Pseudobacteriovorax antillogorgiicola: one gene and its partner. The main gene of each other region encodes a partner of the protein of the gene in region 2 in a complex. Links are inferred from orthologs where the notes say so. Each region holds a gene or a part of one and is shown on either strand. Other genes may lie near its edges. The genes, in order: fliM and fliG.

The links.
Region 1: the proteins of fliG (region 2) and fliM are in contact, whole or in part, in a crystal structure (PDB 4QRM), measured with the Thermotoga maritima proteins. The link is inferred for Pseudobacteriovorax antillogorgiicola from one-to-one orthologs. Residues at the interface, in WP_004082903.1 of Thermotoga maritima: Phe122, Ser125, Glu126, His127, Pro128, Gln129, Thr130, Val133, Glu157, Arg161, Leu164, Leu165, Arg167, Ser169, Glu171, Val172, Glu175, Ile176, Asn179, Lys182; in WP_004081085.1 of Thermotoga maritima: Tyr124, Leu127, Asp128, Ile130, Met131, Gly132, Gly133, Pro134, Glu136, Pro139, Arg141, Thr144, Glu145, Ile146, Glu147, Ser149, Ile150, Lys153.

Annotation. Positions count from the first base shown.
Region 1 is NZ_FWZT01000023.1:45,495-55,401, forward strand. What follows is about bases 232-3,039. They hold fliM (flagellar motor switch protein FliM), read right to left. Parts: upstream 2,224-3,039; coding sequence 1,240-2,223; downstream 232-1,239. Other genes in these bases: B9N89_RS24310 (flagellar biosynthetic protein FliO), read right to left, coding at 232-777; fliN (flagellar motor switch protein FliN), read right to left, coding at 780-1,226; B9N89_RS24325 (flagellar basal body-associated FliL family protein), read right to left, coding at 2,236-2,922. In the rest of the region: more of B9N89_RS24310, read right to left, coding at 1-231; B9N89_RS24330 (hypothetical protein), read left to right, coding at 3,193-4,416; B9N89_RS24335 (hypothetical protein), read left to right, coding at 4,423-5,622; B9N89_RS24340 (c-type cytochrome), read left to right, coding at 5,704-6,210; B9N89_RS24345 (aspartate kinase), read right to left, coding at 6,245-7,495; rfaD (ADP-glyceromanno-heptose 6-epimerase), read left to right, coding at 7,708-8,685; B9N89_RS24355 (hypothetical protein), read left to right, coding at 8,875-9,225; B9N89_RS24360 (hypothetical protein), read right to left, coding at 9,222-9,907. UniProt on the Bacillus subtilis protein: One of the proteins that forms a switch complex that is proposed to be located at the base of the basal body.
Region 2 is NZ_FWZT01000033.1:22,929-32,880, forward strand. Bases 3,449-6,301 are described here. They hold fliG (flagellar motor switch protein FliG), read right to left. Parts: upstream 5,450-6,301; coding sequence 4,448-5,449; downstream 3,449-4,447. Other genes in these bases: B9N89_RS28540 (ABC transporter ATP-binding protein), read left to right, coding at 3,449-4,119; B9N89_RS28550 (competence/damage-inducible protein A), read left to right, coding at 5,702-6,301. In the rest of the region: B9N89_RS28520 (branched-chain amino acid ABC transporter substrate-binding protein), read left to right, coding at 1-270; B9N89_RS28525 (ABC transporter permease subunit), read left to right, coding at 392-1,309; high-affinity branched-chain amino acid ABC transporter permease LivM, read left to right, coding at 1,309-2,553; B9N89_RS28535 (ABC transporter ATP-binding protein), read left to right, coding at 2,555-3,409; more of B9N89_RS28540, read left to right, coding at 3,409-3,448; more of B9N89_RS28550, read left to right, coding at 6,302-6,868; lpxK (tetraacyldisaccharide 4'-kinase), read left to right, coding at 6,889-7,875; B9N89_RS28560 (response regulator), read left to right, coding at 8,001-8,684; B9N89_RS28565 (sensor histidine kinase), read left to right, coding at 8,684-9,952. UniProt on the Bacillus subtilis protein: One of the proteins that forms a switch complex that is proposed to be located at the base of the basal body.

The DNA of each region.
Region 1 (9,907 bases), on a different replicon or contig from region 2:
GCCATCAGGGGACACACCCAACAGGACTTGATGGCGGCCTACTTCGACTAGAGTCAAATTTTGCTTCGGAGCCAACGAATAGCTGGCAACCGTTCTCATCGGTACAGCTTTACCATCAGGACGAGGAAGACCAGTTTTGGCTATGAGTCGCCGAATGGTTAGACTCATAAAGAACAACATTAAAAATCCACCACCAATGATCGTTATATAGATCAGCTTTTCGTGTAATTCTTCCCCAAGCATATCAGCTTCATTTTTAGAAGAATCCGATTGAGCTTCTCTAATCTTTTTGGCAGGATCTTCAATATCGTGCCGGACTTTGGTACGAGCTATGACCTCACCAACAGGGGGTGAGTCGTCTATATGAACAGGTTTTACAGTTTTATGGTCGAGATGAATAAGAAGTCTATCATTTAGGAACTCTGTTGTTAGTGAGCCGATAAGGCTTTTGGTTTCTTGAGTGACAAACATTCGAATACCCGCAGTCTGTTCGTCAATTTGAAAGGTAGCAATCTTTCGAAAGTATGGACCTTTGGAATCATAAAATTTCCCTGGTTCCAAGACTGTTGTAGCAGGCACCTTCACCTGAATAAACGTCCCATGCTCTTCAATAGTAACATCTTTTTTTGGCACACCATCCTTGTAAAGGATCGAGATTAGACTCGATTGATCATCGACATCAGTTTTCACGGCACTCACTTCAAAAGTCTTACTACTGGCATGAAGTTCCATACCAATGACCAAAACTATCATCGTAACTAGTTGCAACACTTTCATCTTTATCCCTCTTGCTGACTTAGATCACCCAGACCAAACTGAGAGACAACATCGGTTAATCGAACACCAAATTTCTCGTTCACAACAACAACCTCACCCATGGCGACAAGCTTGTCATTGATCAGAATTTCCATCGGCTCACCGGCAATTTTGTCCAGTTCAATTACAGATCCTTGGCCCAACTGAAGCAAGTCATTGACGAGCATCTTGGTCCGTCCCAACTCGACCGATACCTTAAGAGGAACATCCAGGATCATTTTTAGTTTTGAGAAATCTGTCCGCGCAAGACGAGAGTCCTCGGCAGTCATGACTACACCTTTGTCATCGTCACCACCACCTCCGCCTCCGCCTCCACCACCATCGCCGCCGTCACCAGAAGCCTGAGCTAAGGCATCGTCGAAATCACTCCCGAGCCCAAAGTCTTCTGCATTTAGATCATCAGATGCCATGATATTCCCTCACCTATAAATCAAACATGGATTCAGTTACTCGAATGGCTCGATTGCCTTTGAGAAGCCCAGGAATACCTTTAAATTTGGGCACTCCTTCCACTAGAACATCGAGAGGCATGGTTGCGTCGGTATCAAGCTGAATGATATCGCCAATCTCAAGATTCATAATGTCCCGCAGCTGGATGTTAGCTTCCCCAAGTTTGACAACTAAATTGGCAGTTGTCTGCATGATCTGCTCTTTCACCCTATTGATCCAGATAAAGTCAACTTCCAGCTGCTCACTCTGAAAACCTACCGACAATTTGGATTTAATGGGCTCTAAGGTAGAATAGGGAATCACAATCTTTATAGTGCCTGATACTTTTTCAAGCTCAACATCAAAAGTTGTTGCGATGACGACATCTGAAGGCGGAACAACAGCAACGAATTGTGGGTTGATTTCAGTTCGACTGTAGCCGATTTTTAGGGGATAGACAGGCTCCCAAGCTTTCTCCAAATCATCAATTGCTGACAAAACAACCCTTCGAGCAATCTTGATTTCGATCTGCGTGAAATCCTTGCCTTCGATCTTTGTATAGGGAACGTCGTTGCCACCAAAAAAACTATCAACCAAAGCATAGAGAAGCTTTGATTCAATCACCATCACGGCTGCCCCACGAAGAGGGTCCAACCTCAAAATATTCAAACATGAAGGCAAGGGTAGAGAATTCATAAATTCAGAGAATTTGAGTGGCCCTGTGGAGTTTACACTCAGGTTCGCCATTTTTCTTAAAGAGTTTGATAGGGTCACACGAAAGAGTCGAATAAATCGATCGTGAATAATATCCAAGGTCGGCATACGACCACGGATGATACGGTCTTGATTCGCCAGATCATATTGGACAACACCACTTTGAAGGCCCTCATCGCCACCATCATCATCTGCATCAACACGATTGTCCGACACCGCAGATAAGAGTGCATCAACTTCACTTTGAGATAACACCTGACTCATATAGCGACACCCTTATTCAATAAGTATATCCGTTATATAAACAGCATCGATTTTCTGCTTCATATAGCGATTAATTCTGATCAAAATCTCTTTGCGAAGCGCATCTTTACCATCAGGAGCAAGTAAAAACTCTCTTGTCTTCCGACTCACAACGCTGATCACTGCGTCCCTTAACTGAGGAAGTCGCTTTGTAATTTCCTTTTTTTGCTTTTCTCCACCTGAAAATTCAAGTGTCACTTCAAGGCGAACGAAGCGATTTTCTAAAGCATTACCCAAGTTCAAATTGAATGTTTTCATCTGATAGGTATCGCCGAAATCGATTCCTAGGTCTTCCTCACTTTTAGCTGGTGTTTGACCCTGAGTTCCCTCAGCTGACTTAGCACCCTCGCCTTCAGTGGGCGCGCCTTCTTTCGCTTCGCCTTCAGCCTTCTCCTCACCATCATCGCCAGCTTCTTCTGCACCGTCTTCAGGAGCCGGATCTGCAGTAGCCTCTTCATTGACTTCTGTGGCAACTTCTTTTTCTTGGCCCTCGTCACCACCACTCAGCATAAAAAATGCCCCTACACCACCGCCAAGAACGAGAACTAATGCAATGATCGCGATAATCAGGAGTTTTTTCTTACCACCACCGGAATCGTCTTCACCGCCACCTTCGGCCGGAGCTTCGGCGGGAGCTTCATCTTTCTCTTCGTCAGCCATCAATACCTCCCTTGTCCATATGACCACAGTTCAAGATAGATGCCATTGACATATGCCAAGTAGTACTTGAACATCTCTGGACTTTGGGTCTTTTTCGGAGACTCATTAAAGACTTAGGCTTCCATTCGCGAGATCTTAGGATAAAGACTAGGAATTTTTCCATTTTAGCGGATATGATAAAGCCGCATGTTGTCGGATCTTTGACGGGCAAGTCAGAATATTGACAACGTCAATGAGTTGATAGTCTTATTTTTGACACGGTTTAAACTGATGAAACTAATTATAGCTTTGGGAACGTTCTTTGTTCCAAGTATCCTACTAGCAGCAAGTCCCGATCTGGATTTCCACTATAGCGCCGGTGCTCAGTTTATTTATAGTGACAGTCCAAGCGGGGATAATTTAAATCTTTCTGTCATCAACACCCAATCTCAAACTAGTTCCCAAGGTGGCAACCGCACCTTAGGTCTCCAGAGGGTGTTTATCGACCTCCAATTCAAACACCAATTTTCCTACTTAAGCATGCGTTTGCGCCCTGATGCAGGGCTAGAACGCCAACAAGATCAAGACCAAGTACAACTGGAACTCGATACCCGATCAGGCACCAACTACCGCAACCCAGCAGCCCTAAAGCTTCTTGATACCTATGAAATCGGCTTTCTTAAAACCAAGAATTTTAACGTTTCCTATGGGGTTGTGGATTACGCCTATCGCAATCGCGAGGCTTACGAAAGCCCTCTAGACTTCGGACTTCAAGTTTGGTTTCCCAGGAAATTTAGCAGCTTTGCAATCGCTTGGGAGTCGAGTCAGGATCTGAGTCAGAACCTAGAAAACATTGAACCTCCTCGCTACCACTTTTCCCTCTTTACTTTGGAAACAACTGACGATCGTCACGAGAAGCTCTCATATGGAGATCGAAGCTCCGACACTGCCCCTGTTGCCAATGACCCTCACACGGGAGTCGGCTTTATTGGATCCTATAGGCCCAATCGAAGCCACACTTTCGAACTATTTTCAGGCTATATGGACACTAAGGTAGACTTTGGTCGAAAGAGTCGCCTCATGGCTTCAGCAGCTTCCATGAGCGACTTCTATTTTAGCAAGCAAAGACTTTCCTTTTCCTATAATCTCCGCTACTCCAAAGAACGTTGGAGCGTATCGCAAGGGAACTACCCCGAACTCGAACAATTAAGCCAGACAATCAAACTGAGCTATCTGGCATCCCGCTCACGATCGTTCTTCACTGGCATCTCACATGGTGTTTCACAACGCCCCCTCGGATCAGACTTTGGCGAAAAGGAAATTCACTCTGGATATCAATTCGATCTCGGCTATCAAGCTCATCTCTATGATCATTTAAAGATTGCCGTTGTTCTCACAGATGAAGTTCGAGATGTTGAAGAAGCAGGTGTTAGTAATGGTGGATTTATTATCAATGATGAAACGATCAATCGCCTAAATCGCCTTGGTGTACAACTGAGCTACTATGTTCTTTGAGGCTTTATGAAGCGAGTATTGCTGCTGGCATTTACTACAATGTTCCCAGGCATCCTCAAGGCCTCGATCGCTATGAGGGTGGCCATTGATCTTAGTCATCGTAGCAACAGTAATGGAACCAGCGCAGATCTCAGTTATCTAGAAATAGATTTCACTCATCGGGGACAAAACTGGTTTGGAGATCTTTCTATCGCTTATCCAGGTGGAGCCTACCCGAAGCCTCGCTATAGACTGAATAAAAACTACACGACTCCTTCATGGACAGCTGATGACAGATTGATTCTGGGTATCGCTGAGGCAGGAGTCGGGTACCAATTAAACTCAAGCACAGCCTATCAGATTTCCGTGAATCCTTCCTTAGGTCGCTTTGTAGAGTTTTCCAAACACAGCAGCGCACTCACGCTCTTTGAACGACCCTGGTCGCAACTGGCGATTCAAAGATCCTCTCGATATGAATCTTGGCGTTGGCAAGCAGTATTGGGAACAGGCGAAGGCACCTTCACTCCACAGAGTGATTCCTATTTTCTGTACCAAGGATTGAGCTATCAATTATCTCCCTCCTCTTGGTTTCACCTTGAAGGTACGATCAATCAAAGCCCTTCCACAGCGATGCCTATACGATGGTTGAGTGAAAATCGAGATAGCGACATTCCAGGCTTTAGAAAGCAACGCATCCAAGCCTCCTTGTGGACTGACGGTAGCGGCCAAGAGGCTCGTGGCCTGCGAGGAGGTATAGCTCTACAATGGTTTCGAACTAGCGATGCAAATGCCAGCGTAGACCTAGATCTAACGCTGCCCTCATCCCTAGACCCGATTCACGGGTTCTACGAACAAGATAAGTCATCTTCAAGCCTTCAGCGTTTAGCGCTTTCAAGCTTTGCTTCCTATCGCATTCTAGACCAGTTCATTGTGGCTTCAGGATTCGAGATGGAAGTGCTCCATGCGCGCCATGACATTTTTTCCTTCTGCAAGACCCAAGTCGACCCCACTTGCCAAAGTGACCAAGTAACTGATCAGCTTCGTCGCCACGTTGTGACAGTAACTTTCGGCAGCGACTATGGCGAAAGTCTCTATTTTGGCATTGACTACTATAACAGTTCCTATGACAAACTATATGAGATCTTCAATTTTGATGGTGTCATGAGCTTTCGTCCAGAAAATCAAAGTTTTGACGCTTTTGCTGCGAGGCTTTATTTTAAGCTGTGAATGACTGATTTTTTTTGTTAGGTAGTTCCACAGCCTGTGCTATAAAGGCTCGGCTATTACAAACGCTTTTTGGGAGATACAATGAAACTTCGTCAGAGACTGGTTGAACTTGCCGCCGTTCTAGGCATTCTCACACTGACTGGCTGTAACGCCTGTACGGAACAACATAACCCTCGGCCAGATCAGGAGCGCTTCCAACAAGAACAAGATCTTGGTAATGCTCCAAAGAAAACCCTGAACGACGATGGCAGCCTTCCTAAAGTTGAAGAAGTTAAGGAAGAGAGCGCTGGTGCAGCGGTCGCATCTCAAGACAATGCGGGCGTTAAAAAGTATCAGCAGTTCTGTGTTGCTTGTCACGGCGCGAATGGAGCTGCCGATGGTCCTGCAGCAATGGCTATGAATCCCAAACCTCGTAATTTAACCGATCCTGCATGGCAAGACTCAGTGGACGATGCGCGGATTGCAAAAGTCATTAAAGAAGGTGGTGCAGCTGTCGGCCTTAGCGCAACCATGGCTCCATGGGGCGCAGTGGTAAGCGACGAAGAGATTGAACAAATGGTCGCCTATATTCGAAGCATGAAAAAGTAACGGGAGGCAGCTTCGCCTGCCCTCTCACTTTTGTTTACTCGTCTAAAAAAGCCTCATGCAATGCCTGAGCTGCCAGGTCTGCTTGCCCTTCCGAAATCACACAAGATATTTTGATCTCAGAGGTCGAGATCATGTGAATGTTTATATCCCGTTCCGACAAAACCGCAAAACACCGGCTCGCAACCCCAGGATGGCTTTGCATCCCAAGCCCCACAACAGATACTTTGGCAAGCCCTTCTTCATGATCAATCATGGGTTCAGCAGAGACTCCACCTTTCCAAGCATCCAGGATTTCCAGAGTCTTTCCTAAATCAGAGCGACCGATAGAGAACCCAAGACGCATAGCGTCGCGGCGATCCGATCGGTTATGAACAATAATGTCAACATTCACCCCCGCCTCAGCAATATTCTCAAATAGCCCTGAAACCAGCCGCTGATCGGGGGGCATGCAGTCTACTGTCATACGGACCACATCCCGCGCTAAAGTTACTCCTGAAACCACCGGTGCCTCTAGTCTCTGCTGATCGTTAAAACTCATAATTTTAGTCCTATCTGAATCGTTTTCTTTGAAGGTATTGCGAACAACAATGGGCATTCGATATTTTGCACCCAACTCCACACAGCGAGCATGCAAGACTTTGCTGCCCAGAGACGCCATTTCAAGGGCAACCTCAAAGTCCATCTCAAGATTCAGCCGGGCATTGGGCACGACCCTAGGGTCTGCAGTAAAAACGCCGTCCACATCAGTGTTGATTTCGCAAAAAGCAGCATCAAGAGCGACCGCCAGGGCCACAGCGGAGGTGTCGCTCCCGCCTCGCCCGAGAGTTGTGATTTCACCCTGCCGCGTAATGCCCTGAAAGCCTGCTATCACAGGAATTTCACCTCTTTCCCAAACATCAAACAACTTGCGACAATCGATTTCTTGAATCCGTGCTTGGGAGTGGTACTCATCTGTAACAATACCCAGCTGGTAGGCTGTGAAGCCTCTGGCAGAAACTCCCTCTGCTTCAAGTGCCGATGCCATCAATGCCACAGATACTTGTTCACCAGCTGACACGGCCAAATCATAGTGTTTTGCTGGTGCTTTCGGATTAATATCGCCAACAAGACCTACCAGCCGATTTGTTTCTCCTGACATGGCGCTCACGACGATGGCAATCTTCTGGTAACCCTGTTCCACTTGCTCGCTGACTCGTTTGGCGATGTGTTTTATCCGGTCGACATTGCCGACTGAGGTGCCTCCGTACTTCTGAACAATGGGGCGATGATCGCTTTCTGAATACATACTCTAGCCTCACTCTGGCTTGGGGATGCTGCAACTCCGTAGGCATCCCCCCGTTAAAAGATAGGGAAGCAACGCTGCTATTGCGTAATTGCTTTATAACCTGTTAGCTTGTCTCGCTATCAGCTGAAGGTATATACTAGTCCATTTAGGCTTGCAACTGACGCCTCGGTGGTACTCTAGGAATTTTTTTACACATTATTAAGGAAACCATCATGATTGTAGTCACTGGAGGAGCTGGCTTTATTGGCAGTGCACTGATATGGGCTCTCAACGAGATCGGAGAGCAGCAAATTGTCTCTGTGGACAAGTTGGGGATGGGTGAAAAGTGGCGTAATTTGGTCAAGCGAGACGTGGCCTTCAATCTAAGCATCGATGAGTTCTTGCCGTGGCTTGAGAAGAATGGTGACCAAGTGGAGGCAGTTTTTCATATGGGTGCTTGTTCATCGACTACAGAGCGAGACGCCGACTTTTTGATGAGCAACAACGTCCATTATAGCCAGTCCCTGTGGTCGTTCTGCGCAAGGAAAGACATTCCATTTATCTACGCATCTTCAGCCGCGACCTATGGGTCAAAGGATAATGATTTTTCCGATCAACACAATCAGATCGACTCTTTGAGACCTATCAATAAGTATGGTTGGAGCAAACAGCTGTTCGATCGCTGGGCATTGCATCAAGTCTCTAGCCCTTCGCAGTGGTTCGGACTGAAGTTTTTTAACGTCTATGGCCCTCAGGAGTACCACAAGGGTTCGCAGGCCAGCGTTGTTTTTCACGCTTATCCCCAAATTAAGCATAGCGGCAGCCTAAAGCTTTTCAAATCCTACAAAGAGGGGATTGGCCATGGGGAGCAGATGCGAGACTTTGTTTATGTAAAAGACGTCGTCAACGTTATGATCCACCTTTGGCAAAACGGCAAGCAAGGCCAGTCTGGAATTTACAACCTCGGCACGGGGCAAGCTCGAAGTTTCGCAGATCTGGGGCGCGCCGTCTTTTCTGCGCTAAATACTGAGGAAAAGTTTACCTGGATTGAAATGCCAGACAACATTAAAAACCAGTACCAGTACTTCACCGAGGCCGATCTTCAAAAGCTCCGCAACGAAGCAGGCTATGACGCTCCGTTCCACAGCCTCGAAGCTGGGGTTAAGGACTATGTCCAAAACTACCTGGAAGAGGGTGATCGCTTCCTATAAGGTTAATGATGATCCAATCGCCTGAGGAAGCATGATTCTTCTCGAATTTCAGCTTCCATTCTGCTTTTGGATCAGTTAGTGATAGCTCTCCTTAAATCACTACAAAATCGTGATTTGATGAAGCAGCCCTGGCGGTTACTCGTAATTCTCGGTTAACCCTATCAACCTCACAGTCATGGAGATCTTGTTATGGATATCACCAGTCAAATCCGCGAGGGTGTACGCCTCCTCACTGGTATCGAAGAAGGCACCCTACCATCCTCAGAGTGCTACAACATTATCAATCAGCTCGACGAAGTGCTGGTGAGCTTGACCATTCGCTATCTTAGAAAAAAGTATCCACCAACACGACAAGAGGCTACTGGAGTCGTGAGTCGCTTGGTCGACCTTTCAGGCACCTATCCACAGGTGGTTCAGATGGTTAAGGATGGTGAGGCCGACCCAATTTCTGAGTGGTTTACCGATACCTACGCATTCCGCGAGTTCTACGACTCACCGGAATCTTTTATTGAAACCATTGTGAATAAGCTTGAAGGCTAGCTTGACGGTAGCTGCATGCATTCCATGGCGCCTAAAGTTTCGCCACTCTGCTTTTGGGGAGTCAAATCGATTCTCACGACAAAGCCATCTTCGTAAGTCATCGTGCCAGTGAGCTGGTCAAAGGCTCTCACTGGCTGAGCATCTTCTACAAACAGCACGATCCTTTGTTCTGCTTCATCATCATCCCGGGATTCAACAGAATAGCCGCCCTTCATGAAAACTGAAGCACCGTCAAGATTTTCCAGATAAAGCACAAACTGCCCTCCCGCAAAGGTAAGCTGCCACGAAAGCTGATCTTGAAGACACTGCCACACCGTATTCAAAGCTTCTGCGTCACCCTCTTTGGGCCTCTTTAGGCGGACAATACTATCCCTCGAATTGAGCAGCAACTCTCCGTCGAAAAGCTGGTACTCAAAATCTCTTATCCCTCCTGCCAGAGCCAGCTCCTCCACCTGTGAGGCTTCCACCCTTAAGGTTAAAGACCGTAGCTGGGGAAACTCGTCGTAGGTTCCAGTTGCCTCGTCCTGGGTTCTGATTTTGGTAAGGGTAAAGGTCTCATTGGAATCTAGATTTAGGGTGATATCAGTAACCTGCTCGCTGCTACCACTTACCGTTTTGATAATACCCTGCCAAAACCCAGAAAGACCACTGACCGCACCGGCCACTGGCTCATCTGGCTGAT
Region 2 (9,952 bases):
GACACTACTAAAAATGTGGTCGCAAGCTTTAAGCAGGATGGCTATAAGCCTGAAGGCTACACACTATATGCATATGCTTCAGTGGAAGCCATCGTTGCCGCGATGCAATCGACTAAAAGCACCAAAGGGGTAGCCCTTGCCAATTGGCTAAAAACCAACGGTAGCAATACGATCATGGGGCCGAAAAAGTGGGATAAGTTAGGAGATCTGACCAAGAGCGACTATGTGATTTACCGTTGGGACGATAAGGGTAACTACAACGAAATCTAAACTTGAATTCCTACCATTTACACTTGATGAAAAGCTATTGCAGCAAGCTAACTGCTGCAGGCTGCCTTACATCTCTAGCCTATTCTAATAATAGGTCAGCACACTACCCACGGAGACACATATGGATCTCTATACCATTGGTCAACAGCTCATCAATGGCTTGGTTCTAGGTTCCACTTACGGTTTAATAGCGGTTGGCTATACGATGGTCTATGGAATCATAGGAATGATCAACTTCGCTCATGGTGAAATCTATATGATCAGCGCCTATTTAACTGCCATTTGTCTCGCGGTCCTCACCTGGATGGGCATAACATGGATTCCGATCACGATTCTCCTAGTTTTATTTGGAACTATCATCTTTACCAGCATCTATGGGTTTGTGATCGAGCGAGTAGCCTATAAACCCTTGCGAGGCTCGTCGCGACTAACACCATTGATCTCAGCCATCGGCATGTCCCTTATCCTACAGAATTACGTGATGGTCAGCCAAGGAGCGCGAAACCAAGCTGTTCCAACCCTTATAGAAGGGGCGATTACCATTGGATCTGAACAGCACTATCTTAGAATCACCTACGTTCAGCTTGGAATGATCGTCGTTTCGTTTTTAGCTATGGCCTTACTTACTTTTATCATTGGCAAAACCTCCCTGGGCAGAGCCTGCCGCGCGACACAGCAAGACATGATGATGGCGCGCCTTCTAGGAATCAATACCGATAATATCATTTCAAGCGTTTTTGTAATTGGTTCGATAATGGCAGCCATCGCCGGCCTCCTCATCACGTTTAACTACGGGTCATTCGACTTCTATATCGGTTTTAAAGCTGGTGTTAAAGCCTTTACTGCAGCGGTTCTCGGCGGAATCGGTTCCCTCCCTGGAGCGATGTTAGGCGGCATCATCTTAGGAATGTCCGAAGGCTTGTTTTCAGGCTTTGTTAATAGCGATTACAAAGATGTATTTGCCTTTTCCCTACTTGTAGTTTTCTTGATATTTCGTCCCAGCGGATTGCTTGGTCGACCTGAGGTTGAAAAAGTCTGATGAATTCTAATTTATTTGTTTCCATGAGGCATGCGATGCGATCTGCTTTAATTTCGGGCCTATTTGCCCTTGCTGTCTTTGGGCCAATTACAGGCCTTGTATTGGATGGCTATGACTTCAAAGCGCACCCCACGCGGCCTTTTATTCTTGCCACTTTAGTCTTAGCTGGTTCGTTCGTTTTCAATATCATACGAGGCCTAGGGCCTCAGCTTTCTGTAGGCATGACCAAACGTCCTCAGTTGAAGCTATCGCGACCGCAGCAAAGATCGCTTCTTGCTGGCTTACTAGGCCTCGCTATCGTGCTACCCTTCATCGGTCAATCTTGGATTACAAGCCTTAACTTCGCTCTAATATATGTTCTTCTCGGACTTGGGCTCAACATTGTCGTTGGACTTGCTGGCTTATTAGATTTGGGCTTTGTCGCCTTTTATGCAGTGGGAGCGTACGGCTACGCTCTCGGCAATCATTATCTGGGACTTGGCTTCTGGGGAGCGATTCCATTCGCAGCTGTCACCGCAGGAATCATGGGTGCAATTCTGGGTTTTCCCGTATTAAGGATGCACGGTGACTATCTCGCGATCGTGACCTTAGGCTTCGGCGAAATCATTCATCTTGTTCTCGTGAACTGGGTTGATTTTACAGGAGGGCCGAGCGGCATGGAGGCCCCACCTCCAACCCTCTTCGGAATGGAGTTCAATGCTTGGTCCATGACGGGTGCACCTTTGTTCCATGAGGTCTTGGGAATCGAGTTTGATCCTTCTTACGGCAAAAGCTTTATCTACTTTAGCTTATTAGCTTTTGTTATCGGCGCTTGTTACTTCTGCATACGCCTCAAGGCGTCTCCCTGGGGACGAGCTTGGGAAGCTCTCAAGGAAGATGAAATCGCTTGTCGCAGCCTTGGCATCAACCACGTGACAGTCAAGCTATCTGCTTTTTCCTTGGGAGCTATGATTGGTGGTGTTGCTGGTGTTTTTTTCGCAGGAATTCAAGAGCTCGTAAATCCTGACTCTTTCACATTCTTTGAGTCCGCAATCATTCTTGCCATCGTTGTCTTGGGCGGTATGGGTTCCATTCCTGGGGTCATCCTTGCAGCTATCACCCTAAGGATGCTTCCCGAGGTTCTTCGAGATTTCCAAGAGTATCGCATTCTAATCTTTGGGGTTCTCATGGTGGCTATGATGATTTGGCGACCCAGCGGTTTGGTGAAAACTAAGCGAAAATCTTATGCGAAGCTAGAGGTTTGATATGGACGATATTTTAAAGGTCGATTCCCTAGGAGTAAGCTTCGGTGGCATCAGAGCCCTTGACCAAGTGAGTTTCGAAGTTGCAAAAGGATCCGTTACAGCCATTATCGGGCCGAATGGTGCTGGTAAGACCACTGTTTTCAACTGTCTTACAGGATTTTACAAGGCTAGTGATGGCAGAATTCAGTTCCAAGATAAGAATCGAACTCACTCCATTGAAATAATACTTGGGCAGCCTTTTACTCTCCAGGACTTCGTGAACCCAATTTCGTTCGGACGAAAACTATTTTACAAAATGTTTGGTGGCTCCCATCAAGTAGCGGCACTAGGCATCTCACGAACATTCCAAAACATACGGCTATTTAAGGACATGACAGCCATCGAGAACTTGCTAGTTGCCCAGCACCGAAGCTTAAACAAAAATATTCTAGCAAACCTTTTCAATACCAGGTCTTTTCGAGATTCGGAGGCTCAGGCCATAAAGAAAGCCAAAGAGTGGCTAGCAATCGTGGGTCTTACTGCCGATGCGGATCGTCTCGCTGGAGAGTTACCCTACGGACACCAGAGACGCTTAGAAATCGCCCGAGCCATGTGTACCGATGCCAAGCTTATCTGCTTGGATGAACCAGCGGCGGGGTTGAACCACAATGAAACCAAAGATCTATCTAACCTCATCAGTCGCCTGCGCACAAATCATAATGTAACCGTATGTGTGATCGAACATGATATGTCTCTCGTCATGGAAGTTTCCGACCACATTATCGTTTTAGATCACGGCAATGTAATCGCAAGAGGAACTCCTACGGAGATTCGTAATAATCCCGTTGTTCTAAAAGCTTATCTAGGAGAAGAGTAATGGATCAAGGGGTTCTAACAATCGATCACATCAATGCATCCTACGGCCCCATCCAGGCTCTTCATGGAGTTTCTCTAACCATTAAGGAAGGGGAGATTGTCAGCCTCATCGGTTCCAATGGAGCGGGAAAGTCTACGCTTCTCATGAGCATATTCGGCAATCCCAGAGCTCAAGGGGGAAAAGTGCGCCTCTTCGGCGAAGATATTACCTCTTTACCAACCCACCAGATCGCCAAAAAAGGCATTGCTCTCGTGCCAGAAGGCAGACACATCTTTCCTAAAATGACTGTTGAAGAGAATTTAAAGATGGGCACAATTGTCAATCAAGGTAAATATGAGGCGGAAGGGCTAGCTCATGTATACGAAACATTTCCTCGACTAAAGGAACGAAAGGACCAAAGAGCAGGCACCCTGAGCGGTGGTGAGCAACAGATGCTGGCGATAGGTCGCGCCCTCATGAGTCGCCCCAAAATCTTACTACTCGATGAACCGAGTCTCGGCCTAGCCCCGATTATTGTAAAGGACATTTTCAGGATATTAAAAGAGATCTCAGCTACTGGAACCACGATATTTTTAGTCGAACAGAATGCTAGCCAGGCCCTCAAAATTGCTCATCGAGGGTATGTGCTTGTGAATGGCAAAGTCAAGTTGAAGGGGAACAGCGCTGATCTATTAAACGATCCGCAAGTAAAGGAAGCCTACCTGGGTTGAGAGTTGGAAAAGACTTCGATTGCTGCGTTATGCTTGGAATAAAAAATCCTCACGTACCATGGTACGCTCCGGTTTTTTATTCCAAGCAAGCCTTGCACTCAAAGCCTTTTCCAACTCTCAACGCATCAACGCATCACCTCAAGGTAAACAAAGGCGAGCCACGAGCAAAGCGAGTGCGAGCACAAACAAAAAATCCTCACCACGCAAAGGCAGGGGAGAAATGAGGGGAGAGCAAGGCGCGAGGGAGGCGAGGACCGGAGTTTACCCAGGTAAATGAGGACCGGAGCCGACCGAGCAACGCAGCTATCGCCTCATTTCTCCCCTGCCTTTAAACGAAGGCGGCTTCTCCGCCTTGTGCTATGATTATTTTGCCTTCTTCTTCTAGTTTGCGAGCAACTTGAACAATCTCAAACTGCATCGATTCAACATCAGACAACTTCACAGCCGACATCGCCTCCATATCCTCCTTGAGCATCTTCGCTGCCCGCTCCGACATATTTCGGAAGACCAAGTCTGTTACCGCCTCAGAGGCTGTCTTCAAAGCAATCATCCACTGCTCAGGCTTCACATTCTTTATTATCTCTTGAATTCCACGATCGTCGATCTTCGCCAGATCATCAAATACAAACATAAGCTGCCTAATTTGCTCAGCGAGATCTGGATCACGTTCTTCCAAATTGTCAAGAATTTGCTCTTCCGTAGCTTTGTCGATCAGGTTCAACATCTCAGCAATTGGTTCAACACCACCAATTTTCTGGGATGAAATGGAGCCCATAGCCTGAATTTCGTTTCTGAGAACGTCATCAATCTCATCAATAATTTCCGGAGCAACAGCATCGAGATTTGATATGCGCAGGATAATCTCTGTATGAAGAGCTTCTGGTAGCAACTTAATCACCTCTCCACACTTTCCGGGATCAAGGTGAGCTAGAATTAGGGCAATGGTTTGTGGATGCTCATTCCGAATAAAGTTTGTCAAAGTTCTAGGATCGATCAGCTCCAGGGCATCAAGATTAGCCGACGAACCCAAAGCGAGCTGCTCAATCAGGTCATCAGCCTCACCGCCCTTGAAGGCACTACCAATAACCTTCATGGTGAAGTCGTTTCCACCGTAGAAGAACTTCTTGTTCTGTTGGAGGATCTCGTAGAACTCCATCATGATCTCATCGATCACTTCTTGCTCTAAGCGTCCCAAGCGACTCATCGCACTACCGATACGCTTGATTTCAAACTCGGTCATATTTTTGAAAATTTCGGCCGAGATTTCTTCTCCAAACGAGAGTAGCAGGATCGCAGCTTTTTGGGCACCTGTGTACTTATTGGTTGCCATAGCACACCTTTCTGAACAAGTTTGATCAAAGCGATGGATCGTGAGGCCTGAGGGGCCTGAGAGTCTGGGACTGTATCCGTGGAGGACCACGGCTCCACTTTCTATTTTATGAAATTTTGACGCCCTCAGACAACGTTAAGACCGTCAAATTTGCAATTACACACTTGGGCAAAGTTCAGGTATAACAGTATTTCCCTTGCATTCAGGGGCTGTAGGTCAGCCCTAAAAATGTTGCCTAGAAAGAGTGTTTCAATGAAAGCAGCCGTACTAACAATTGGTAACGAAGTTAGCTCTGGACAGATTGTCAATTCCAACGCAGCTTGGGTTAGTCAAGAATTGGAGCACCTTAAGATAGAAGTGATGTCTCATCTAACAGTGCAAGACGATCACCGCCAGATCCTTGACGCCATAAACTTTTTGACTCCCCATGTTGAGATTCTCATGATCACCGGAGGCCTTGGGCCCACGCGAGACGACCTTACTAGGCATAGTGTCTGCGCATGGCTAGAAGATGAGCTCACATTTGATGAAGAGTCTTGGCAACGAATTGTGGCACGGCTTACCGAGTTCGGGGTTCCAGTCGTTGAGAGCAATCGACAGCAGTGCTACTTTCCCAAAAGCAGTCGTATTATTTCTAACGCAGCAGGTACGGCCAATGCATTCTATGCTTTTAAGAACGGTGTTCATGTTTGGTGCCTGCCAGGCCCACCTCGCGAGATCAAAACTATCTGGCGAGACCACATCGGGGATCAGTTGGCGCAAGACATTGCACAGGGTGTTCAAGGCCTTAGCTTGTTTCGGTGGCACTGTCTTGGCCAATCAGAGTCAGCCCTTGGGGAGATCGTTGAGGAAGCCATCGCTGGCAGCACTCTGACCAGCGGCTATCGGCCACACATTCCATATGTGGAAGTTAAAATATGGTCTCCCGATCAAGACCTCGGAATCAACAAGATCTATTTGGAACGCTTGGAAGCGGCGATCCGCCCCTGGCTGATAAGCAAGGACGACAACGATATTGCATCAAAACTAGTCACCGAAATCCTTCCCGAGTATCCAGCTGTTAAAGTCTTCGATCTAGGTAGCTTTGGAGTCTTAGCTGAGCGCATGGGTCGCGCTACTCAGGAAGGCCAAGGTCCTCATTTTAGTATCTTAAGTCAGTGTCAAGAGGATCGAGAGTTTGCCAATGAAACTGTCCTTAAAACTCTCGAACTCGCCGATCCTGAAGTGCTTACCCTTTCCCTAGGCGCATTGAATTCCAACGGGGCTTGGACGGTTGGTGTTGCTTTCGATGGCTTTATGAAAACCACAGTTCTTGAATCTCCATTTAAGCCAGGCAAGCGTTTAGACCGATTTCGTAAGCTACAAGTAGAAAAGACTATTTTCACTTGGACTCAACTTCTCCAAGATATCAAAGGCTAATTGTGAATATTCGCCTTCTTATGTTGCCACTAAGTTATCTATATGGCCAAATCCAAGCATTTCGCCGAACCTTGTTCGATCGCAAGATTTTGACGAGCCACCGACTGCCTAACCAGGTGATTTCTGTCGGCAACTTAGAGGTCGGCGGCACTGGCAAATCCCCGGTAACTGTGGCGATTGCCAATTACTTGCTTAAGCAAGGGTTTCATCCTGTAATTGTTACCCGAGGCTATCGATCAGGGCTTGACGCAGATGATAACGCAGTCCTATTAGATCGCGAACTTGTCTTGACTCCCCAATCCGGTAAGGATTTTCATGCCGATGAAGCTCGGATGCAATCTGCGCTTTTACCCAGTGTTCCAGTCATTATCGGTGCGAAACGAATCGATGCGTGTCGTCGCTTTCTGGCTCACTTTCCAGAACCTACCCATTGGCTGCTAGACGATGGTTTTCAGCACTGCCAGATCAAAAGAGATCTCGATATCGTATTGCTAGATGCGGATCGTCCACTAGACAATGGGCACGTCATCCCTTGTGGGCGTTTGAGAGAGTTTCCAGGCACGCTTGAGCGGGCTGATATCATCCTCCTAACGAGAGCAAGATCTAACCAGGTGCCTCCAGTACTTCAAAACTTTCGTGATCGCATTCGCTTCAGTACGTTTGAGCATAAATCTCTCAATGTGGTTCACTCCAGCAGAAGTGGCGAACCATTTCCAACCCAAGATCTTGCCGTTATTACGGGGATAGCGAAGCCCCAAAAACTATTAACAAGCGTTCAAGAGCTAGGCCTCGGCATAAGCCAAACTCACATAGTCAGGGATCACGAGCCATTTAGATTAAGAGAGATTAAAGATAAGATAAAGAACTGCCGTGCAGTGCTTACAACTGAGAAGGACTACTTCAGAGACCCCAGTATTTTCGATGAGTTAAGTATTCCTGTCGCGACCCTTCCCCTCAGCGCAGATATCCAGGAAATACACAAAAGTCTGGTCCTTTCTGCGACTTAGATGCAAGCCAATATAGCGCGCCTATTTTTCCACATTTTCCATGGGTTTTCCTTTGCAATTAATAGATAGGTGGCATATAGCTAGTGCGAATCAAAAATAGCATTTGAACCTTTGCGAGGTAAAACGTGAAGAGATTGCTTGTCGTAGAAGATGATCCCGATATTCGAGAACTTTTGAGATACAATCTTACCCGAGAAGGTTTTGAAGTTTTACAGGCAAACAATGGGGCTGAAGGCCTAAAAATGGCCACAAGCGAAGCGGTCGATTTGATCATACTCGATCTCATGCTTCCACAACTCAGCGGCATTGAGGTTTGTAAGAAACTGAGAGAACTGCCAAACACCAAGTCCGTCCCCGTAATTATGCTAACCGCTAAAGGGGAAGAGACAGACATTGTGTTTGGACTTGGCGTTGGCGCTGATGATTACATGGTCAAACCGTTCAGCGTTAAGGAACTCGTCGCTCGCGTCTACACCAGACTTCGTACGATTAAAGCTGAGGAGAGGGAAGAGGCAGACGTCATCCGTCAGGGGGCGGTTGAAGTTGATCGGGCCAGGTTCCAAGTTAAAGTGGACGGCGGCCAAATCCCAATGACACTTGCTGAGTTTCGACTGTTCAATGCTCTTATTTCACGGCCAGGAATCGTTCTTTCAAGAGATCGATTGCTTGATGCTGTCACCGGCGGTGATGGGGTTCTCATAGACCGCAATATTGATGTTCATGTTCGCTCTATTAGAAAGAAACTTGGCGAATCGCGGGATCTTATCCAAACAGTACGCGGCCTAGGCTACAAGTTTAAGGAACTTTAATGCTGATGTTTCGGTCTCGTTTCTTCTGGCGCAACCTTCTTTCTTACGCCATTGTTATAAGCTTAACCACATTTGTGGTTAGCTATCTCCTCACCGTTCGAACCGAAGAATTTGTTAAAAGCGATAGCAAAGACATGCTCCTAGAGAAGCTCACGCTGATCGCTCCCATATTAAAAGATCGCAATCGTTGGCACCCTGACCAGCTCGCCGAACTGTTTGAATCAGCAGCTAAGAACACTGATACCCGGATTACAGTGATCGATAGTAGCGGGCATGTACTCTTCGAATCAGAAGTGAATCACATCAACTTTCAAAACCATATCGATCGCCCCGAGATCGCCCAATCTATGAACCAGCCTTGGGGGACAGCAGTCCGATCCAGCGATACTCTTAAACTCCCTATGCTTTTCGTCGCCAAAAAAATCACTAGTGGCGACGACCATGTGTACCTGCGCTTTGCTTTACCGATGTCAAAGCTCGATAAACGCCTTGAAGACATTCGCTATGTTCTAGGAATCGGCGCTTTGGTGGGTATGTTTGTTTCACTATTGATTGCTTTGTTTTTAGCCAAACGAATCACAAGACCTATATCTGCCATCACTCACGTGGCGGAAGCGATCAGTCGCGGCAACTATAACGCTCGCCTACGACACCTTCCTAAAAACGAACTCGGTACTCTTGGCAAAGCCATCAACCGACTGGCGGAAGCCGTACAAGCCAATATATCAAAACGTGAGAAGATGGAGCAGATTCGTCGAGAATTTTCTAGCAATGTATCCCACGAACTCAAAACGCCGCTCACATCTATCAAAGGTTACGTTGAAACTCTTATCGAAGGCGGCGCTTTAGACAGCAAAGATGATGCCAAACGATTTCTTAAAATCATCGAAGCAAACATAGAGCGCATCACTTCACTGGTAACAGATCTACTGCGACTATCAACCATCGAAGCTAATCAAGGCCTTATTTCTCTTGAATCAGTAGACTGGAAACCAGTTATTAGTGAAGTCTTAATGAGACAAGAAATCAACCTTAAGAAGAAGAGCATTCGATTTAATCTCAATGCCCCCGATTCAATTTCAAAGGTTATGGGGAGCCGTAAGGCGATGACTCATATTCTCGATAACCTTCTACAAAATGCACTTAACTACACTCCAGAAGGTGGCTCGATTACAGTCGGACTAACTCAAAAAACGTCCCAGGTCGTGCTCACAGTAGAGGATACAGGTATAGGTATTTCAAAAAGGGATCAATCCCGAATCTTTGAG